4 regions of the Streptomyces sp. NBC_01476 genome follow, and region 3 is predicted to be linked to each of the others. Evidence: riboswitches for the same ligand, from Rfam matches in the RefSeq annotation. Region 3 holds a riboswitch; each other region holds the start of a gene.

Region 1 (4,795 bases), 3.7 Mb from region 3:
CGCCGGCGCCCTGGAATGGCTCGACGGGTCGAAGGAGACGGTGGACTGGCTCACCCCGCAGGACATCGCCAGGACCATCGGCTTCATCGCCGCCCTGCCGCCCCGGGTCAACCTCCAGCAGGTCACCATCATGCCCACCGGGCAGACCGGCTGACGCTCGCGCGGCGCGCGCCCCGCTCAGGGCGCGCGCCCGAAGTCGACCCGCGGGGTCGGCCGGAACTCCGTCCCCCGCAGCGGCTCGTCGCCCACCAGCCGTTTGGCGAAGGGCAGCGGCCCGCCCAGGGACTCCGGGTCGGCGGTGAGGTCGAAGAGCGCTGTGTAACCGGTCGTCAGATAGAGCCCCCTGGCCTCCGGCTGGCGCGGTCCGGTGGTGAGATAGACTCGCTGGTAGCCGGCCGCGGTGGCGGCCCGCTCCAGCTCCGCGACGACCCGCCGGGCCAGCCCCTCGCGGCGGTGGCCGCTGTGCGTCCAGATCCTTTTGAGCTCGGCGGTCTGTTCGTCGTAGCGGCGGTAGGCCCCGCCGGCCACCGGTTCGCCGTCCCGCAGCAGCAGGAGCAGCAGCCCGCCGTGCTCCGGTTCGAACTCCTGTGCAGGGTAGCGCGCCAGTTCCCGTCCAGCGCCGCCGAGCGAGGGGTAGCGGGTGCTGTACTCGTGCTCCAGTTCCCGCAGCAGCGGCTGGGTGAGCGGATCGGTGAGCGTCGCCGTCCGTACCTCGTAACGCGGTGTGGTGGTGGTCACCGGCCGGTCCCCTCCGCGTCACGCTTGGCGACCTCCGCACGGACCAGCGGGATGACATGGCGGCCGAAGTCGATGGCGTCCCCCAGCAGGTCGTAGCCGCGGGCGGAGATGATGTCCACGCCGATGTCGTAGTAGTCCAGCAGGGCCTGTGCCACCGTCTCCGGGGTGCCGACCAGGGCGTTGGAGTTGCCCGCTCCGCCGGTCGCGGCGGCGGTGGGGGTCCACAGCGCACGGTCGAAGCGCTCGCCCTGCTCCGCGATCGCGATCAGCCGCTGCGAGCCGGAGTTCTGCGGCTGGTCGCCGCCGCGGCGCGTCCACGCCCCGGACGCCCGGCGCTCCTGGATGGCGGCGACCGTGCGGTGCGCCTTCTCCCAGGCCAGTTCCTCGGTAGGAGCGATGATCGGCCGGAAAGCCGCCTGGATACGTGGCGGGGTGGCGCGTCCGGCGGCGAGCGCCGCCGCCTTCACGGCGTCGATCTGCTGGGCGGTCTCGGCCAGCGGTTCGCCCCACAGCGCGTAGATGTCGGCCACGGCGCCGCCCGCCGCGTAGGCGGCGGGGGAGGAGCCGCCGAAGGAGACGTCCGGGTGGGGCTGCCGCACCGGGAAGACGTCGGAGACGAAGTCGTTGAAACGGTAGTGCTCGCCCTCGTGGTCGAAGGCCTCGTGCTCGGTCCACACCCGCTTGACGATCTCGATGTACTCGCGGGTGCGGCCGTAGCGCTCGTCCTTGGTGAGGAAGTCGCCCTCGCGCTGCTGTTCGTGGTCGTTGCCGCCGGTGATGAAGTGGACGGCGAGCCGGCCCTCGCTGATCTGGTCGAGGGTGGCGAACTCCTTCGCCGCGAAGGTCGGGTACGAGACGTTCGGCCGGTGCGCCAGCAGGATCTGCAGCCGGGCGGTGTTCGCGGCGATGTACGCGGCGGCGGTGCCGGGTTCGGGCGAACCCGACCTGTAGGCGAACAGCACCCGGTCCCAGCCGTGGTCCTCATGGGCACGGGCGAGCTTGAGCGTGTACTCCTTGTCGAAGGACGCCCCGCTGCGCGGGTTGGTCTCGGAGCCGTCGTTGGTGGCGGCGATCCCGAGGAATTCGATGGGCATGATGGGGCCTTTCGGTGCGGTGGGTGGTGGCGTCGGGGGCGCTCGTGGGGGTCTCGGTCCCCTTTCGCCGGTCGCGGGCAGGGCGTCACAGGGCAGAACCGGGCCCGCCGGAGCGGGACCGCAGGGGTCCGCTCGGGTCGGAGATCAGGAGGGATCTCGCGGCGGCGGTGGGCTGCCTACAGGGAGGAGGGGCGCACGGCCGGGCCGTCATGGCGACGGTGCGGCGGATACGGCGGGGGAGGGGCGAAACGGGGGGCGGAGGACCGGTCTCAGCGGACCGGGCGCACCCGGGGACACAGCGCGCTGCTCACCCGGAGCAGATCGACATGGCGCCGCGCGACGCGCAGTTCGAAGGACCCGTACGGGCGGCACACGCTGTCGCAGGGTCGTACCCGCACGTGATCACCTCGCACTCATCCGGCCCGTGGGCCTCGCGCTTACAGGACAGTTCGCTGTCCTGTCGGGTCGTCACCTGGAGCACCCCACCGCGGCGGAGGGTTGCCGGTCAGCGAGCCAGGGCTTGGTGCTGACGCTCATAACCGTGGATCACGCTAACCCCTCGGCGGCTTCCGGGCAATGCCCTCCGGGGCGCCGGAAGCCGCCGCCGTACGAGGGAGCGAGCGCCGGCCGCGTCCGCGGGCCCCTGACGGATCCACCGGACCGGGGGGCCGCGGTTCTGCGCGGTCGCGTTCGCGCGCTCCGGGAGAGGGCTCGCACAAAGCTCGCTGAACGAGCTTCTTTGAGGGCCCCGGACTCCGCCGATCCCGGTCGACTCGGATGTGTGTGTGATATACCGTTTTGATTGTTGTTATCCGCTTTAGGGTGATTCTTGCCCAGGTTCGGACCGGCCGGACGGCGCGACCTGTGGCACTGATCGAATGAGCACCGTATGGACTCTTACCTTCCGCCGGGCGACACCCCCGATCTCGACTTGAACGTGGTCAGCCAGGCGCTCGCGGGTCTGACCCCGAGGCCCGGCACACAGTCACGTGCACAGCCGTGCCGCCCCGCGAACAGCGGCCACAGCGATGGGGAGAAGCCGGTCGAGCCCAAGGACAAGGAGCAGATCCTGGGCGCGATCACGGTCGACCGCGACCTGCGGATCGTCAGTTCCAATCTGGGCCCGCGGTGCTTCGACGGGTTGACCGCCGTCCCGGGAGAACCCTTCGTGGACCTGCTCCCGCCGAGCGACGTGCCGGCGGTCACCCGCCGGCTGCGGCGCGTGGTGGAGACCCGCGACCCCCATGTGGCCCGTGTCCAGCGGATCCCCAAGCCGGACGGCTCTGAACTGATCGTCTCGCTGAGCATTCTGCCGTCCCCGCCGCCGGACGACGGCCTGACCATCTCGTTCATCGACATGGCCCGGCGCTTCCACCTCTACGCCGCCGCCTCGTCCATCGGCACCACCCTCGACGTCGGGGAGACCGCCCGGGCGCTGGCCGCCTCGCTGCTGCCCTGGGGCGACGTCGTGGCGGTCTCGCTCGACTACAACGTCTGGACGGGGGAGCAGGTCGAGGACCGTACCCGGCTGCGGCGCGCCGCCCTCGCCCCCGAGCGGTCCTGGCCCGACGGCTTCCTCACACCGGGCGAGGACCTTCCCCAGCGGGCCCGCGTGTTCCTGGGTCAGGACACGGAGGCCCACGACGTCCAGGGCACCGTCGTACTGCCGGACCGGGCCGCGATCGAGCGGGCGCTGGGCGGGGACCCCAGGCTGCTGAGGGCCCTGGTGCCCATGGAGGGGCCGCTGTGCATGGCCGGCGTTCCGCTGATCGTGGAGGGGCCGGACGGGGAGGCCCCGATCGTGCTGGGCGTCGCGGAGGTGTGGCGGCGCCCGGACGGGCCGCTGGGGCCTTTCGGCGAAGACCTGATCGACATGCAGGAACTGGTCTCCAGAACGGCCGGGCACGTCGACAACGCCCGCCGGCACGAGCGCGAGCACGCCCAGGTCATCGCGCTCCAGCAACGGCTGCTGCCGCCGTCGCCGACCAGCACGATCGAGATCGCCAGCGCCTACGAGCCCACCACCCCCGACAGCGCGGGGGTGGGCGGCGACTGGGTTTCCAGCTTTCCGCTGCCCGGCGGGCGTACCGCCCTGGTGGTCGGCGACGTCGTCGGACACGGCCTCGGCGCGGCGGCGGCCATGGGCCAGCTCAGCATGGAAGCGCGGGCCCATCTGTCGGCCGGCCTGCCGCCGGACGAGGTCCTGGCCCGGCTGGACGAGACGGTGACCCTCCTGGACGACTCCGAGACGGGGCTCGCGGCCGGCTACAGCGCGCTGAACAGCACCTGCTGCATCGTCTGCTACGACCCCGTGGAGAACCGCTGCACCATGAGCAGCGCCGGCCACCTGCCCCCGGTTCTCGTGCACCCCGGCGGCCGGGTGGAGATCATCACCCCGCGCGCCCACCCGGGGCTCGGCACCGCGTTCGTCTCCGATGAGCCCTTCGAGACCACGGAGTTCGGTGCGGAGCCCGGATCACTGGTGGCGCTCTACACCGACGGGCTGGTCGAGAGCACCTCGGCGTCGATCGAGGAGGGCATCGGCACGCTGTCGCGGGCGCTGGCACGCATACGCCCCGGCGACGACCTCAAGGAGGCGGTCTCCCGTACGGTCGGCGCACTGGACCCGCACCGGCACGGGCTGCGCGACGACGTGACGCTGATGATCGCGCGCATGGTCGGCAGGCCCCGCGGGGACGTCGCCACGGTGTCCCTGCCGGTGGGCGACCCACGGATCGTCCCCCGCGCACGGTCGCTCGCGGCCGTCCGGCTGCGGCGCTGGGGGCTGCACGAGCGGACCTACGACGCCACGCTCGTGGTGGGCGAACTGGTCACCAATGCCCTGCGCCACGGCGCGGGGGAGATCACCCTGCGGCTGATCCGCACCGGCAGCCGCAGCGTCGTGTGCGAGGTCAGCGATCCCGGCAACGGCCGGCCGTGGCAGCACCGGGCCGATCCGCTGG
Region 2 (4,795 bases), 4.1 Mb from region 3:
CGGTGCGCCGGATTCGATGATCCGGCCTCCGTCCAGGAAGACCACGGTGTCCGCGACCTCACGGGCGAAGCCGATCTCATGGGTGACGACGATCATGGTCATCCCGCTGTCGGCGAGATCCTTGATGACCGCGAGGACTTCGCCGACCAGTTCCGGGTCGAGAGCGCTGGTCGGCTCGTCGAACAGCAGCAGTTCCGGCTCCATCGCCAGTGCCCTGGCGATGGCGACGCGTTGCTGCTGGCCGCCGGAGAGCTGTCGGGGATAGGACCCTTCCCGGCCGCCGAGACCGACGCGCTCCAGCAGTTCGCGGGCCTTGGCCGCGGCCTGCTTCTTCGGCACCCCGTGCACGGCGATCGGGGCCTCGACGATGTTCTCCACCACGGTGAGGTGCGGGAAGAGGTTGAACTGCTGGAAGACCATGCCGACCCGGGCGCGCTGCCGGGTGATCGACCGGTGTCCCAGTTCATGCAGCCGGCCGTCCTGGTGCCGGTAGCCGATGATCTCGCCGCCCACCTCGACGAATCCGCCGTCGGGACGCTCCAGGTGGTTGATGCTGCGCAGCAGGGTGGACTTGCCGGAGCCCGAAGGCCCGAGCAGCACGGTGACTTCGCCCTGGCGCACATCCAGGTCGACACCGTCCAGGACCAGATGTGTGCCGAAGCTCTTGCGCAGTCCCCTGATCCGTACCAGGGGGTCGGTGGCCACGGTCGTCATGAGATGCCCGCCAGTTCGTTGCCGGTCCTGCCGAGCAGCGGCACATTGCCCCGGAAGAGCTCCCGGAAGCTCCTCCTGCCACCGCGGTTGCTGCCGCGGGCGTAGTAGCGCTCGACGAAGAACTGCCCGATCGAGAGCAGCGTGGTGAGGATGATGTACCAGAGCGTCGCCACCAGGAGCAGCGGGATGATCAGGTAGTTCTGGTTGTAGATCAACTGCGAGGAGTAGAGCAGGTCCTGCACCGCGATGACGCTCACGATCGAGGTCGCCTTGAGCATCCCGATCAGCAGGTTGCCCGAGGCCGGCACGATGGCCGGCATCGCCTGCGGCAGCACGATCCTGCGGAAGATCCGCGCGTTCCCGAGGCCGAGCGCCTGGGCGGCCTCGGTCTGGCCGTGGTCGACGGACAGGATGCCGCCGCGGACGATCTCCGAGGAGAAGGCCGCGACATCCAGGCTGAGTCCCACGTACGCGGCGAGGATGCCGCTGAACAGATGGGCCGTCCGCACCGTGACGAATTCGCTGCCGAACGGGATGCCGAGCGACAACTGCGGGTAGAGCGAGGCGAGTTCGTACCAGAAGAGCAGCTGCACCAGGGGCGGGACGGAACGTATCAGCCAGACGAAGGCGAAGCTGAGCGAGCTGAGGATCGGGTTGTGCGACAGCCGCATCGCGGCGACGCCGATCCCGAGCAGATAGCCGGTGGCCATCACCGCGGCGGTGAGCCAGAGCGTCAGCTCCAGCCCGTGCACGATCGATCCGTTGAGGAAGTAGTCGCCGACGGTGCCCCACTGGAACCGGTTGTTGGTCAGCACCGTGTTGACCAGCATCGCGAAGAGCACCAGCAGGACGAGGGCCGAGACCCACTGGCCGGGGTGGCGCAGCGGGACCAGCTTCGCGGCGAGCAGTTGCTCGTCGGTGGGGCGGTCGGCGGGGGCCGTGGAGGCGGCGGCAGGCGGCGGTGGCTGCGCGGCGGTCGGGGGCGGTGGTTCCGGCGCGGCGGATTTGCGCGCGGAGGTGTCAGAGCTGCTCATGGTGGTGTGCTTTCCGTCCCATGGGGCGCAGCACCGCGCCGTGGGTCAGCGGCGGGCGGTGTGCGGAGTGCGGGCGTGGCCGGGCGACGGCAGGCGTACGGACATCTCAGCGCTCGCTCGGAGCGCGAGTGCGGTCAACAGACCGGGGACGTCCTCGGACACAGTGCGCTGCTCACCCGGAGCAGGTCGACGTGGCGGCGGGCCACCATGAGCTGAGCGAACCCGCGCGGAAGCGGCGTACCGCTGTTGTCGGTGCGTCGTATCTGCATGCGGATCACCTCGCATCCTCCGGCCCATGGGGCCTCGCGCTTACGGAACGTGACCGTCCCGCCGGGTCGTCACCTGGAGCACCCCACCGCGGACGAGGGTTGCCGGTCAGCCAGCCAGGGCTCAAAGCTGACGCTCATAACCAGGGCATACCGTAACCGCTGGGTCGGCTTTGGGCAATGCCTCAGTATTCGACGGTCCGTCAGCCCGGCCGGTCCGGAGCGGTGGGCCGGCCCCGGGGGCGGGAAAGCGGTCACTGTGTGATCCACAGCCCGTCGACCAGCCATTGTGTTCGACGCCGGTCCGGAGTTACCGTGTGAGCAGGTTATGAGCGTCAGCAACAAGCCCTGGCTGGCTGACCAGCAACCCTCCGACGCGGCGGGGTGCTCCAGGTGACGACCCGGCGGAGCCGAGCCCGGTTTACGCAAGCGCGCGATCGAAGGTGGAGGGGACTGTAGTGCGTCGAGCCATCAGTACCTACTCGCGTCGGCACATCGACCTGCAGCGCATCTCCAGCGCCCTCTGTACGGACATCTGACCGCTCCGCCGTTCCCGCGGCACCGGCTGTCGCCGGCCACGCGGATCCGCTGAGCCCCGCGCATCGCGCGGACCGGTGCCCCGCTGCGTCGCGGCACGCCGTCCCGCGACCGCGCCCCTTCCGCTCTTCGCCCGGCTCCTCCCGAGCCCCCGTCTTCTCCTCCCCTCTTCCCCCCGCCGACGCCGCCCCGGGCCGACCGCCCGGCGCGGGTTCCGTCCGGCATGTCCGCAGCACGGTGGAGCGCCCTCCACCCGAGCAGGAAGCGACCTCCCATGCCTCAGCCGCACCCCGCCCTCCACCTCGCCGTCGCCCTTGACGGCGCCGGGTGGCACCCCGCCGCCTGGCGCGAAACCGACGCCCGGCCCCAAGACCTGTTCACGGCGGCGTACTGGGCCGGCCTGGTCGCCGAGGCCGAGCGCGGCCTGCTGGACTTCGTCACGATCGAGGACTCGCTCGGTCTCCAGTCCGCCGACTACACCGAGCTCGACCAGCGCACCGACCAGGTCCGCGGCCGGCTGGACGCGGTGCAGATCGCCGCCCGGATCGCCCCGCTGACCAGCCACATCGGTCTGATCCCGACGGCTGTGGTCACTCACACCGAGCCTTTCCACCTCTCCAAGGCGATCGCCACGCTCGACTACGTCAGCGGCGGCCGGGCCGGGCTGCGGGTGCAGGTCTCGGCCCGCCCTTACGAGGCGGAACTCTTCGGACGGCGCAGCTTCCCGCCGTTCCGGTTCGAGGACTTCAACACCCCCGAGGTCCAGGCGCTGCTCACCGAGACCTTCGACGAGGCCGCCGATTACGTCGAGGTGGTGCGGCGGCTCTGGGACAGCTGGGAGGACGACGCCGAGATCCGCGACGTCGCGACCGGCCGCTTCATCGACCGGAAGAAGCTGCACTACATCGACTTCGAGGGACCGCGGTTCAGCGTCAAGGGCCCGTCGATCACCCCGCGCCCGCCGCAGGGCCAGCCGATCGTCGCGGCGCTGGCGCACCAGAGCATTCCCTTCCGCCTGGTCGCCCGCTCCACCGATGTCGGTTTCATCACCCCGCGCGACGCCGAGGACGCCCGGGCGATCATCGCCGAGATCCGGGCCGGCCAGGACGAGGCGGGCCGCGCCGGGGAGACGGTGCACGTCTTCGCCGACCTGGTGGTCCTGCTGGACGACACCGACGAGGCGGCCGCCGCCCGCGGCGCGCGGCTGGACGAGCGGGCGGGCGCGGCGTACACCAGCGACGCCCTGGTCTTCGCCGGCACCCCGGCCGGCCTCGCGGACCTGCTGGAGCAGTGGCAGGCGGCCGGGATCACCGGTTTCCGGCTGCGGCCGGCCGCCGTCCCGCACGACCTGGAGCAGATCACCCGCCACCTGGTGCCCGAACTGCGGCGGCGCGGCCTGTTCCGTACCGCGTACGAGGCCGCCACCCTGCGCGGCCTGCTGGGACTCCCCCGCCCGGCGAATCGTTACGCCACCGCTTCCGCCCCGACCACCTCCGCCGTCTGAGCGCCCGCAGAGACCTTAAGGAAGCCCGTCGCATGAGCAAGCCCGTCAAGCAGATCCACCTCGCCGCGCACTTCCCCGGTGTCAACAACACCACCGTGTGGAGCGACCCGGCGGCCGGCAGCCAGATCGACTTCAGCTCCTTCGTCCACCTGGCGAAGACCGCAGAGCGCGCCAAGTTCGACTTCCTCTTCCTCGCCGAGGGCCTGCGGCTGCGGGAACAGGGCGGCGAGATCTACGACCTGGACGTGGTCGGCCGCCCCGACACCTTCACCGTGCTGACCGCGCTCGCCGCCGTCACCGAACGCCTCGGACTCGCCGGGACCATCAACTCCACCTTCAACGAGCCCTACGAGGTGGCCCGCCAGTTCGCCTCCCTCGACCACCTGTCGGCCGGCCGCGCCGCCTGGAACGTCGTCACCTCCTGGGACGAGTTCACCGGGCAGAACTTCCGGCGCGGCGGCTTCCTCGCCCAGGGCGACCGCTACGAGCGGGCCCGGCAGTTCCTGGACGCGACCAAGGTGCTCTTCGACTCCTGGAAGGGCGACGAGATCGTCGCGGACAAGGAGTCCGGTGTCTTCCTTGGCGACCCGGACGCGGGCCGGTTCGACCACCGGGTGACCCAGTTCGACATCCGCGGGCGCTTCAACGTCCCGCGCAGCCCGCAGGGACGGCCGGTGATCTTCCAGGCCGGCGACTCCGAGGAGGGCCGCGAGTTCGCCGCGTCCGCCGCGGACGCGATC
Region 3 (4,795 bases):
GCGCCCGCGTGACCGTACGTACCGGTGGACCAGATGGCCTTTCCGTCGCGCTTGCGGTACATGACGAAGTTGCCGTCCGCCTGCATGACCAGGAGCGTGTAGCGGCCCTGGGTCCACCCGTAGGGCTTCAGCAGCGTGCCGGAAGCGATGGTCTGCGGCCGGGCGGCCGATCCGCTGCTCCAGGCGACGCCCCCGCCGCCGGGGAGCTGGACCGCGAGGCCGCCGTCGTCCTGCAGCACCGCGTACGCGCCGGGGTGACCGTAGGTGCGGGACGACCACAGGGCGCCGCCGGTGGCCGCACCGCCGCCCGCGGCGTAGACCACCAGATTGCCGTCGCTCTGGAGCACCGCGTACGCGCCGGGGTGGCCGGAGCTGCCGCTGGTCCAGATCACCGGACCGCTCGCGCCGCCGCCGGTCCTGAGGGTCTCCACCAGGTTGCCGTCGCTCCGCACGGTCAGCGTCGCCGACGCACTGCTGACGCTGTGCCCGGCGGTGATCCGCTCCCCGGGCAGCAGGGACTGGCCGGCGCCGGGCAGCGCGGCGGAGGCCGGGATGTGCGGGTCGACCAGGTGGACGTTGTTCTGCGCGTCGACGTAGGCGATACCGCCGCTGTACTTGTCGACCGTCCACGTCACCCGGCGGTCGTCGGGGACCGGTCCTGCGGGCAGCGTGGCCAGGTCGGTGGTGACGGCGGCGCCGGTGTGGATGTCGGTCAGCTCCAGTTTCCCGGCGGCGGTGTCGTGCCGGACCAGATAGCCGTCGCCGAGCTGCGCCGCGCCGGAGGGGACGGCGATGTCCTTGCCGGTCGTCAGGTCCAGGACGCCGGCGGGGCCGGCGGCACCGCAGGACCAGTAGATCCAGCGGTCGACGGCGCTCTGCAGCTCCGTCGGCGCGCAGGGGGCACCGGTGTCGACGGTCTGGAGGGTCTGCCCGGTGTTCAGGTCGATCCGGCTGAGGGCGCCGGCTGCCCCGTCGGAGGCCCACAGGTACGAGCCGGAGAGCGCGGCGCCGGTGGTCTGGCGGATCAGCCGGACGTTGCCCGCCATCCCGGCCGCGGGAGAGGTCCCGATGAACTGCCGGCCGTCGGCGCTGTCGTAGACGACCCAGGAGCCGTCGGAGTCGACGAGGCTGCCGCCGGTCAGCGCGCCGGTACCGGCGCCGGACGCCAGCGCGGGCACCACGGTGTAGTCCGCTGCCGCGCCCCGCTGCACGGTGACCTCGTCCCCCGACGGGCCGGTGGTGCGGGCGAGTTGGGAGATCCCTCCGTCGCCGGTGGCGAGCGGTGGCGCGCAGGTGTCCTGCGTGGAGCAGTCGGACACCGCGGCCGGGGTGCCGATCTCCGTCCTGGCGCCGTAGGACGGCGTGGCACCCCAGGTGACGGTGCGGGTGGCGAGCGACTGGGCGCCCGAGTCGGCGTTCTCGATGGTGTAGAGCCGGCCCCTGGCCACCGCGAGCCCCGTGACGGACTCCGGAAGCGCCGGCTCGGGGTGCACGACGGTCGCCACCGCGGTGCCGTCGGCGCCGGCCGTCAGCACCCGGGCTGCCCAGTCGGCGGCCGACGAGCCGCCCACCACCAGTACCCGGTCGGACTCCTGCTGGAGCGTCGCGGAGGCCACGTGCCCGACCAGAGTGGTCAACGGACCGCCGGACAGCGGGAACTGATAGAGCGTCGAGCCCAGTTGGGAGCCGGCCGGGGGCGTGCCCTGCGAGTAGTCCACGTCGTCGTCGGCCAGTACGGAGTTCCCGGCGATCGCCAGCTGGAAGACCGTCGCCAGCGCGCCGCTGGGCAGCGGGGGCGCCGGCACCGGGACGGTCGTCTCCGCGGCGCCGGGGTCGGAGCGGTCCCGCAGGTGCAGCACCGCCGGTGAGGAAGTGTTGTACCAGCCGACGTACTTGTCCGTCAGGACGACCTTGAAGATGCTGGTCAGCCCGCTGAAGACGGGCGTCACCCGACCGGTGTCCAGGTCGACCAGGGCCAGCCCGGTCCCGCTCGCGTCCGAGTACCGCATCAGGACGGTGTCCGCGTCGCCCGCGGCGGCGCGCGTGGCGACGGAGACGCCGGCCGGCCAGCCGGTGGCGGAGAGCTGCGTCTGCTGCCCGTCCGCCGTGCCCAGGATGTGCAGCGTGCCGACGGAACCGTTGGCGGCCCTGGTGTAGGTGAGGACGTGGGAGCCGAACGTGCCGAGGAACTGGTCCCCGGTGGGCGGCTTCACGACCGTGGTGGTGCCGGTGTCCATGTCCTGCAACTGGACGCCGCCGGTGACGGACGTGGAGACGATGTCGGCATCCGCGCCGGACTGGCCGACACCGCCGGCGGGAATGCCGGCGACCGGTACGTCACCGCCGGAGAACTTCGTCCAGACGTAGGCGGCCTGGCCTCCCACGTGGTGCAGGAACCCGCCCGGACCGGCGAAGACGACCAGGTCCGGGGGCGGGGTGCCGCTCGGGGTCGGCGGTACGACCGTCTCGGTGGGCGGGTCGGCGTACGCCGCGCCGGTGCTCAGGGCACCGAGGCCGGAGACCGTGGCACAGAGCACGGCAAGGGTCGCTGACACCCGCAGCAGAGCAGGTCGGGTCACTCACTTCTCCCGTCGAGAACGCAAAAGGGGTCGCGATCGACGGGTGAGGAGGTCCCCCCACACCGGAAGCCCCCCGGCAACGGCATCGCCGTGATCATGTGTACGGCACGGCCGGCCAGCGCACGGCAATGGCCCGGTGAAGGAGAACTAAAGTTTCCGCGGGTGCGCTTCACGGGGGTGGGGCCTGTCGCCTGCGGGGGGAGGGGATTGTGTTCGAGTGAGCGGCGGAGTTACCGTTCTTGGAGGTCATGAGCGTCAGCGATCAAGGCCCTGGCAGGCTGACCGGCAACCCTCTCGCGGAGCGGGGTGCTCCAGGTGACGACCCGGCGGAGCCGATGACGGCTCGGCACGTGCGAACCCGACACGGCGCGAGCCCATCGGGACCGGGAGGTGACGCGGTGCGGGAAAAGGGTGCACGGTCCCTGCCCTCCGTCGCCACGTTCTCCCGGCGGCACATCGACCTTCAGCGCGTCGCCGGCGCCCTGTGTCCGGGCGTACCGACGGCCGTACCGGGGCCTGACCACCGGCCCACCGCGCTGCCGCGCACCGCCGGCTAGCCGCGCTCCACGCGCCGGTCCCCCACCGCCTTCCTGCACCCGGGCCTTCCGTACCGCGTGCCCGCAACGGGTTCCCGGAAGGCCCGCGCCAGGGCCGCCCGCCCGGTGCCCTGCCCCGACCCCCGCCCTCCCCGGCAACACCCCGCACCACTGCCCCGCGCGCCCCCCGCGCCCCCGACCCAAGGAGTCGTCATGACCGTACAAGCAGAAGAGACCGACCGCGCCGGCTTCGCCGCGGACTGGGAGCAGTGGCACGCCCAGCACGAGAAGGTGCGCGCCGACCCGCACGGATTCCTCGCCATCACCGGCCTGCACTGGCTGGACGCCACCCCCACCCGTTTCCCCGACGCGCCCGGCGCCTGGTCGAGTACCGCCGACGGCGTGGTGGTGGAGCTCTCCGACGACGAGGAACTGACCCTCGACGGCCAGGAGCTGCGCGGGCGGCACGACTTCGGCGTGATCGAGGAGCGGGGCAGCCTCTTCCCGGTGTCAGGCGACGCGGTGATCGAGGTCGCCAAGCGCGGCGGCTACGACATCGTCCGCCCCCGGCACCCGGAGAACGCGCTGCGGCTCGCCTACACCGGCACCCCCACCTACGCCCCGGACCCGCGCTGGGCCCGCACCGGCCGCTACCTGCCGTTCGACGCACCCCGCCCGACCACGGTGGGCGCGGCCGTCGAGGGCCTCCAGCACGTCTACGACGCCCCCGGCCAGGTCGAGTTCACGCTCGACGGCGCCACCCACCGGCTGACCGCGTTCAACGGCCGGGCCGGCAGCCTGCTGGTGCTGCTCACCGACGCCACCTCCGGCGTGACCACCTACGCGGCCAACCGGGCGCTGTCCATCGGCGCGCCCGACGCGGACGGCACGGTGCTGATCGACTTCAACCGGGCCACGAACCTGCCCTGCGCGTACACCGACCTGGCCACCTGCCCGCTGCCGCCGGCCGAGAACCGGCTGACGATCGCGATCGAGGCCGGCGAGAAGATCCCGGCCGCGCCGGTGGCGACGACCCGGTCCGTACCGGGCGAGGAGGGCCCCCGGCCGTGACCCGCTGTAGCGGCGGCGACGGCTCGCGGGGCCCGGGTGGCCGGGCCCCGCTGCCGCCGGGCGGTCACCTGCGCAGGGGCCTGGTCGCGGCGCCGGCGGTCTCCTCCTCTTCGGTGTGGGCGGCGGAGGTGCCCGACGCCGCGCGCGCGGCCGGGGCCTTGGCGGCGCTGCCGCAGAAGACCGGGTCCAGGGCGGTCCGTTCGGCGGCGAAGACATCCCCGTTGTTGGAGGCGTTCGCCGAGACGGTGACCTGCCGGGAGCCGTCCTTCGTGGTGTAGGAGTACGTCTGGTAGCCCTGCACGATGCCGTCGTGGCCGTACACCTGCGTGCCGCAGGAGAGGGTGTACGCGCGGATGCCGAGACCGTAGAAGGAGGTGCCGGTGGAGTCCGCAGGCCGCGTGGTCTCCATCTGGGCGAGCTGCGCCGCGGGCAGCAGCTCGCCGGCGGTCAGGGCCCGCCAGTACGTGTTGAGGTCGGCGGTGGTGGAGATGGCCGCGCCGGCCGTCCAGATCCACGAGGCGGTCTGCTCGGTCGCGTCGGACAGCGGCTTGGAGCGGTCGTCCTCGGTGAGGTAACCGGTGGCGTGCGGGCCGGGGATGTCCGTGCGGG
Region 4 (4,795 bases), 1.8 Mb from region 3:
TCTGCCCGTGCCACCAGTCGACGTTCGACCTGTCCGACGGTGCCCGGGTGCTCTTCGGCCCCGCGGGACACCCGCTGCCGCAGCTTCGGATCAGCGTCAACGGTGAGGGCAACCTCATCGCGCTTGGCGACTTCGAGGCGCCCGTCGGCCCGGCTTTCTGGGAGCGCTGATGAGTACAACCACCGAAACCCCCACCCGGCGCCGGCCGACCAACCCCGGTGAGCGCGTCGCGGAGTGGACCGACGGACGGCTCGGGCTGTACAAGCTCGCCAAGTCCAACCTGCGCAAGATCTTCCCGGACCACTGGTCCTTCATGCTGGGCGAGGTCTGCCTCTACAGCTTCACGATCCTCATCCTCACGGGTGTCTATCTGACGCTGTTCTTCCACCCGAGCATGAGCGAGGTCGTCTACCACGGCCCGTACGCGCCGCTGCAGGGTGTGCGGATGTCCGACGCGTACGCCTCCACGATGCACATCAGCTTCGAGGTCCGCGGCGGTCTGCTGATCCGGCAGATCCACCACTGGGCCGCGCTGATCTTCATCGCGGCGATGATCGTGCACATGATGCGCGTCTTCTTCACCGGCGCCTTCCGCCGGCCGCGCGAGGTCAACTGGCTCTTCGGCTGGTCGCTGCTCTTCCTGGGCATGTTCACCGGCTTCACCGGCTACTCGCTCCCCGACGACCTGCTCTCCGGCACCGGTGTGCGGTTCATGGAGGGCGCGGTCCTCTCCACGCCGATCGTCGGCACGTATCTGTCGATGTTCCTCTTCGGCGGCGAGTTCCCCGGCCACGACTTCGTGTCGCGGTTCTACTCGGTGCACATCCTGCTGCTGCCAGGTCTGATGGCCGGCCTGCTGGTCGCCCACCTGATCCTGGTCTTCTTCCACAAGCACACCCAGTTCCCGGGTGCCGGCAAGACCGAGAAGAACGTCGTCGGCACCCCGCTGCTGCCGATCTACATGGCCAAGGCGGGCGGCTTCTTCTTCGTGGTCTTCGGTGTCATCGCCGCCATCGCGGCGGTCGCCACCATCAACCCGATCTGGACGATGGGCCCGTACCGGCCGGACCAGGTGTCCACCGGAGCACAGCCCGACTGGTACATGGGCTTCTCCGAGGGCCTGATCCGGGTGATGCCCGGCTGGGAGATCAGAGGCTGGGGCCACACGCTGGTCCTCGGCGTCTTCATCCCGCTGATGATCTTCCCGCTGGTGATGGTGGCCATCGCGGTCTACCCGTTCATCGAGTCGTGGGTGACCGGCGACAAGCGGGAGCACCATCTGCTGGACCGGCCGCGGAACCGCCCGGTGCGGACCGGCTTCGGTGTGGCCTGGCTGACGGTCTACTTCGTGCTGCTGATCGGTGGTGGCAACGACCTGTTCGCCACGCACTTCCACTTGTCGATCAACGCGATCACCTGGTTCGTCCGGGTCGGCTTCTTCGTGCTGCCGGTACTGGCGTTCTGGGTCACCAAGCGGATCTGTCTGGGGCTGCAGCGGCGCGACCGCGACAAGGTGCTGCACGGGCGGGAGACCGGCATCATCAAGCGGCTGCCGCACGGTGAGTTCATCGAGGTGCACGAGCCGCTGTCGCAGCAGCAGTTGCACGTGCTCACCGCCCACGTCCAGCCGAAGCCGATCGACCCAGGACCCGAGGTCGACGAGAACGGGGTGGAGCGCAAGCTCAGCCCGGTCGCCAAGGCGCAGGCGAAGCTTTCCAAGGGGTTCTACGGGGAGCACAGCCAGATTCCGAAGCCGACGGCCGAGGAGTACGAGGAGATCACCTCGGGGCACGGTCACCACTAGCGTTCCCGCCCCACCCGTAAGGGCCCCGTCCGACCCTCGGACGGGGCCCTTACGTTCCGGGGGGCGGTGCGGGAACGTGCCCCGAAGGGGCGCGGGGAACTGCGCGGCCGGCCACGACGCAGCGGCACCGAGTCACCGGTTGGACGGGGCTGCCGCCCCGATAGGCTGCACCCTGCCAGAGGGTGACCCTTTTCCAGGAGCGTGACCATGAGCACTGAGACCCCCGCCGGAGGCCCCCGCTCCTGGCCCGACGTGCTGAGCTCCCTGCTGGCCGGCGAGGATCTGACCGCGGGGGACACCGCCTGGGCGATGGACCGGATCATGCGCGGCGAAGCCACCGACGTGCAGATCGCCGGGTTCGCCATCGCCCTGCGGGCCAAGGGCGAGACCGTGGACGAGGTCATCGGCATGGTGCGGGCGATGTACGAGCACGCCAACACCATCGAGGTCCCCGGCCCCAGCGTGGACATCGTCGGCACCGGCGGCGACCGGGCCAAGACGGTCAACATCTCCACCATGTCCGCGATCGTGGTGGCCGGCACCGGCGCCAAGGTCGTCAAGCACGGCAACCGCGCCGCCTCCTCCGCCAGCGGCGCCTCCGACGTGCTGGAGAAGCTCGGCGTCAATCTGCAGCTCACTCCGGAGCGCGTCGCCGAGGTGGCCGCCGAGGCCGGCATCACCTTCTGCTTCGCGGTGAAGTTCCACCCGGCGCTGCGTCATGTGGCCACCGCCCGGGCCGAGTTGGGCGTCGCCACCACCTTCAACTTCCTCGGCCCGCTGACCAACCCGGCCCGGGTACGGGCCCAGGCCACCGGGGTCGCCGACCCGCGGATGGCACCGATCCTCGCCGGCGTGCTCGCCGAACGCGGCTCCTCCGCCCTGGTGTTCCGCGGCGACGACGGCCTGGACGAGCTGACCACCACCGCCACCTCCCAGGTGTGGGTGGTCCGCGACGGCAAGGTCGAGCAGCGCGCCTTCGACCCCCGCGACGTCGGCATCGGCCTGGTGCCGGTGGAGGCGCTGCGGGGCGCCGACGCGGCCTACAACGCCGATGTGGCCCGCCGGCTGCTCGCCGGGGAGACCGGGCCGGTACGGGACGCGGTGCTGCTCAACTCGGCCGCCGCGCTGGTGGCGCTGAACCCGGGGCAGGGCACGCTGGAGGAGCAGATCGCGGCCCGCCTCGAACAGGCCGCGCACTCCATCGACTCGGGCGAGGCCGCCGCGGCGCTCGACCGCTGGGTGGCCGCGAGCAACGTCTGAGCCGAGCCGGTATCAGGTGTGCGGGACGCCGTCCGCTTGATGGACGGCGTCTTGCGCGTTCGCGCGTCTGTGGCAGAATTCTCCGCAGGTCACGAGTGACAGCGTCAAGGCCCCGGCTCGCTGTCCGGCAACCCTCCGTCCGTGGTGGGGTGCCCCGGGTGAGGACCAGGCTGTGAGCAAGCAAGGCTCTCAGCAAGCCGGACTTCGGGAGCTCTGTCATGACAGTGATCAGCCCTGCCACCGCCACTGCCGCCGTCACCCCCTCCGCCGAGGCGGACGTGTGTACGCCGCTGCCGGTGCTGGGACGGGACGTTCGGGTCCCGCTGGTGACGGGCGGCGAGGTCACGTATGCGGCCCTTGACTACGCGGCGAGCGCACCGGCGCTCCAGCGGGTGTGGGACGACGTGGCCGCGTACGCGCCCTACTACGGCAGTGTGCACCGCGGTGCGGGCTATCTGTCGCAGCTGTCCACCGACCTCTTCGAGCAGAGCCGGGCGACCGTCGCGGAGTTCCTCGGCTGTCGCCCCGACGACGAGGTCATCTTCACCCGCTCCACCACCGACTCGCTCAACCTGCTGGCGTCGGTGCTGCCGGCCGGAACGCAGGTCTACGTCTTCGACACCGAGCACCACGCGTCGCTGCTCCCGTGGCAGCGGGCGGAAGGCGCTCAGGTCACCTGGCTGGCGGCGCCGCGGACTCCCGAGCAGGCGGTCGCCGCGCTCGATGTGGCCCTGCACGGCGCCCCCAAGGGGCCCAAGCTGGTGTGCGTCACCGGGGCGTCCAATGTGACCGGCGAGGTGTGGCCGGTGCGGAAGCTGGCCGCCGCCGCGCACCGGCACGGCGCCCGGATCGTGCTCGACGCGGCGCAGCTCGCTCCGCACCACCCGGTCGACATCGCCGCGCTCGACGTGGACTGGGTCGCCTTCTCCGGGCACAAGCTCTACGCGCCCTTCGGCGCCGGTGTGCTGGCCGGGCGCCCGGACTGGCTGCGCGAGGCCGAGCCGTACCTGGCGGGCGGCGGCGCCACCCGGAAGGTCGCCCGGCGGGCCGACGGCACGCTGGACGTCGAGTGGCACACCTCGGTCGCCGCCCGGCACGAGGCCGGGTCGCCCAATGTGATCGGCGCCTACGCGATCGCGGCCGCCTGCCGGGCCCTCACCGAGGCGGGCTTCGACCGTCTGGTGGCCCGGGAGCGGCAGTTGCTCGGCCGGCTGCGGGAAGGGCTCGCGGGCATCCCCGAGGTGCGGGTCCTGTCGCTCTTCGGTGAGCACTCCGAGCGGGTCGGCGTCCTCTCCTTCGTCGTCCAGGGCTGGAACAGCTCGCACTTCGCCGCGGCGCTCTCCGCGGAGTACGGCATCGGGGTCCGCGACGGGCTCTTCTGCGCGCACCCGCTGGTCCGCACCCTCCTCGACGCCGAGCCCGACGAGCCGGGTGCCTGCGGCGCCCCCGACGCGGCCCCCGGCGAGCGTGCGCTCAACGCCATCCGCGTCAGCTTCGGCGCCGGCACCCCGGACGAGCACATCACCCGGTTCCTCGCGGCGGTCACCACCCTCGTCCGCACCGGCGCCCAGTGGACCTACCGCACCGAGAACGGCCGCTGCGTACCGGCCCGGTAGGACACCCCGGTAGGACACGGGGAACACGTGAAAGACGGACCCGCCCGGCGATCGGGACAGCCGGGCGGGAAGGGGACCGGCTCTCCCGGCCGCGCTGCGGGCTACGCGTCCAGCC

The links. A riboswitch is a leader RNA that binds a small molecule or an ion and turns the genes downstream of it on or off. The one in region 3 is predicted to bind S-adenosylmethionine.
Region 1: it holds a riboswitch for S-adenosylmethionine, as region 3 does, so the genes downstream of both, OG552_RS32885 (putative leader peptide) here and OG552_RS36430 (putative leader peptide) in region 3, are expected to answer to the same signal.
Region 2: it holds a riboswitch for S-adenosylmethionine, as region 3 does, so the genes downstream of both, OG552_RS34465 (putative leader peptide) here and OG552_RS36430 (putative leader peptide) in region 3, are expected to answer to the same signal.
Region 4: it holds a riboswitch for S-adenosylmethionine, as region 3 does, so the genes downstream of both, OG552_RS08735 (aminotransferase class V-fold PLP-dependent enzyme) here and OG552_RS36430 (putative leader peptide) in region 3, are expected to answer to the same signal.

What each region holds. Positions count from the first base shown of each region.
Region 1 covers NZ_CP109446.1:7,557,562-7,562,356, forward strand. The annotation lists gene OG552_RS32870 (SDR family oxidoreductase) at 1-154, shown strand, start outside; gene OG552_RS32875 (GNAT family N-acetyltransferase) at 178-738, opposite strand; gene OG552_RS32880 (LLM class flavin-dependent oxidoreductase) at 735-1,832, opposite strand; gene OG552_RS32885 (putative leader peptide) at 2,102-2,230, opposite strand; SAM riboswitch class IV at 2,261-2,373, opposite strand; gene OG552_RS32890 (ATP-binding SpoIIE family protein phosphatase) at 2,722-4,795, shown strand, end outside.
Region 2 covers NZ_CP109446.1:7,944,134-7,948,928, reverse strand. The annotation lists gene OG552_RS34480 (amino acid ABC transporter ATP-binding protein) at 1-714, opposite strand, end outside; gene OG552_RS34475 (amino acid ABC transporter permease) at 711-1,748, opposite strand; gene OG552_RS34470 (putative leader peptide) at 1,883-2,017, opposite strand; SAM riboswitch class IV at 2,049-2,159, opposite strand; SAM riboswitch class IV at 2,339-2,452, shown strand; gene OG552_RS34465 (putative leader peptide) at 2,458-2,553, shown strand; gene OG552_RS34460 (LLM class flavin-dependent oxidoreductase) at 2,826-4,055, shown strand; gene OG552_RS34455 (NtaA/DmoA family FMN-dependent monooxygenase) at 4,088-4,795, shown strand, end outside.
Region 3 covers NZ_CP109446.1:3,834,189-3,838,983, forward strand. The annotation lists gene OG552_RS16685 (hypothetical protein) at 1-2,579, opposite strand, end outside; SAM riboswitch class IV at 2,824-2,938, shown strand; gene OG552_RS36430 (putative leader peptide) at 2,915-3,136, shown strand; gene OG552_RS16690 (DUF1684 domain-containing protein) at 3,329-4,186, shown strand; gene OG552_RS16695 (serine hydrolase domain-containing protein) at 4,251-4,795, opposite strand, start outside.
Region 4 covers NZ_CP109446.1:1,999,685-2,004,479, reverse strand. The annotation lists gene qcrA (cytochrome bc1 complex Rieske iron-sulfur subunit) at 1-170, shown strand, start outside; gene qcrB (cytochrome bc1 complex cytochrome b subunit) at 170-1,804, shown strand; gene trpD (anthranilate phosphoribosyltransferase) at 2,012-3,064, shown strand; SAM riboswitch class IV at 3,152-3,269, shown strand; gene OG552_RS08735 (aminotransferase class V-fold PLP-dependent enzyme) at 3,283-4,680, shown strand; gene OG552_RS08730 (Lrp/AsnC family transcriptional regulator) at 4,782-4,795, opposite strand, start outside.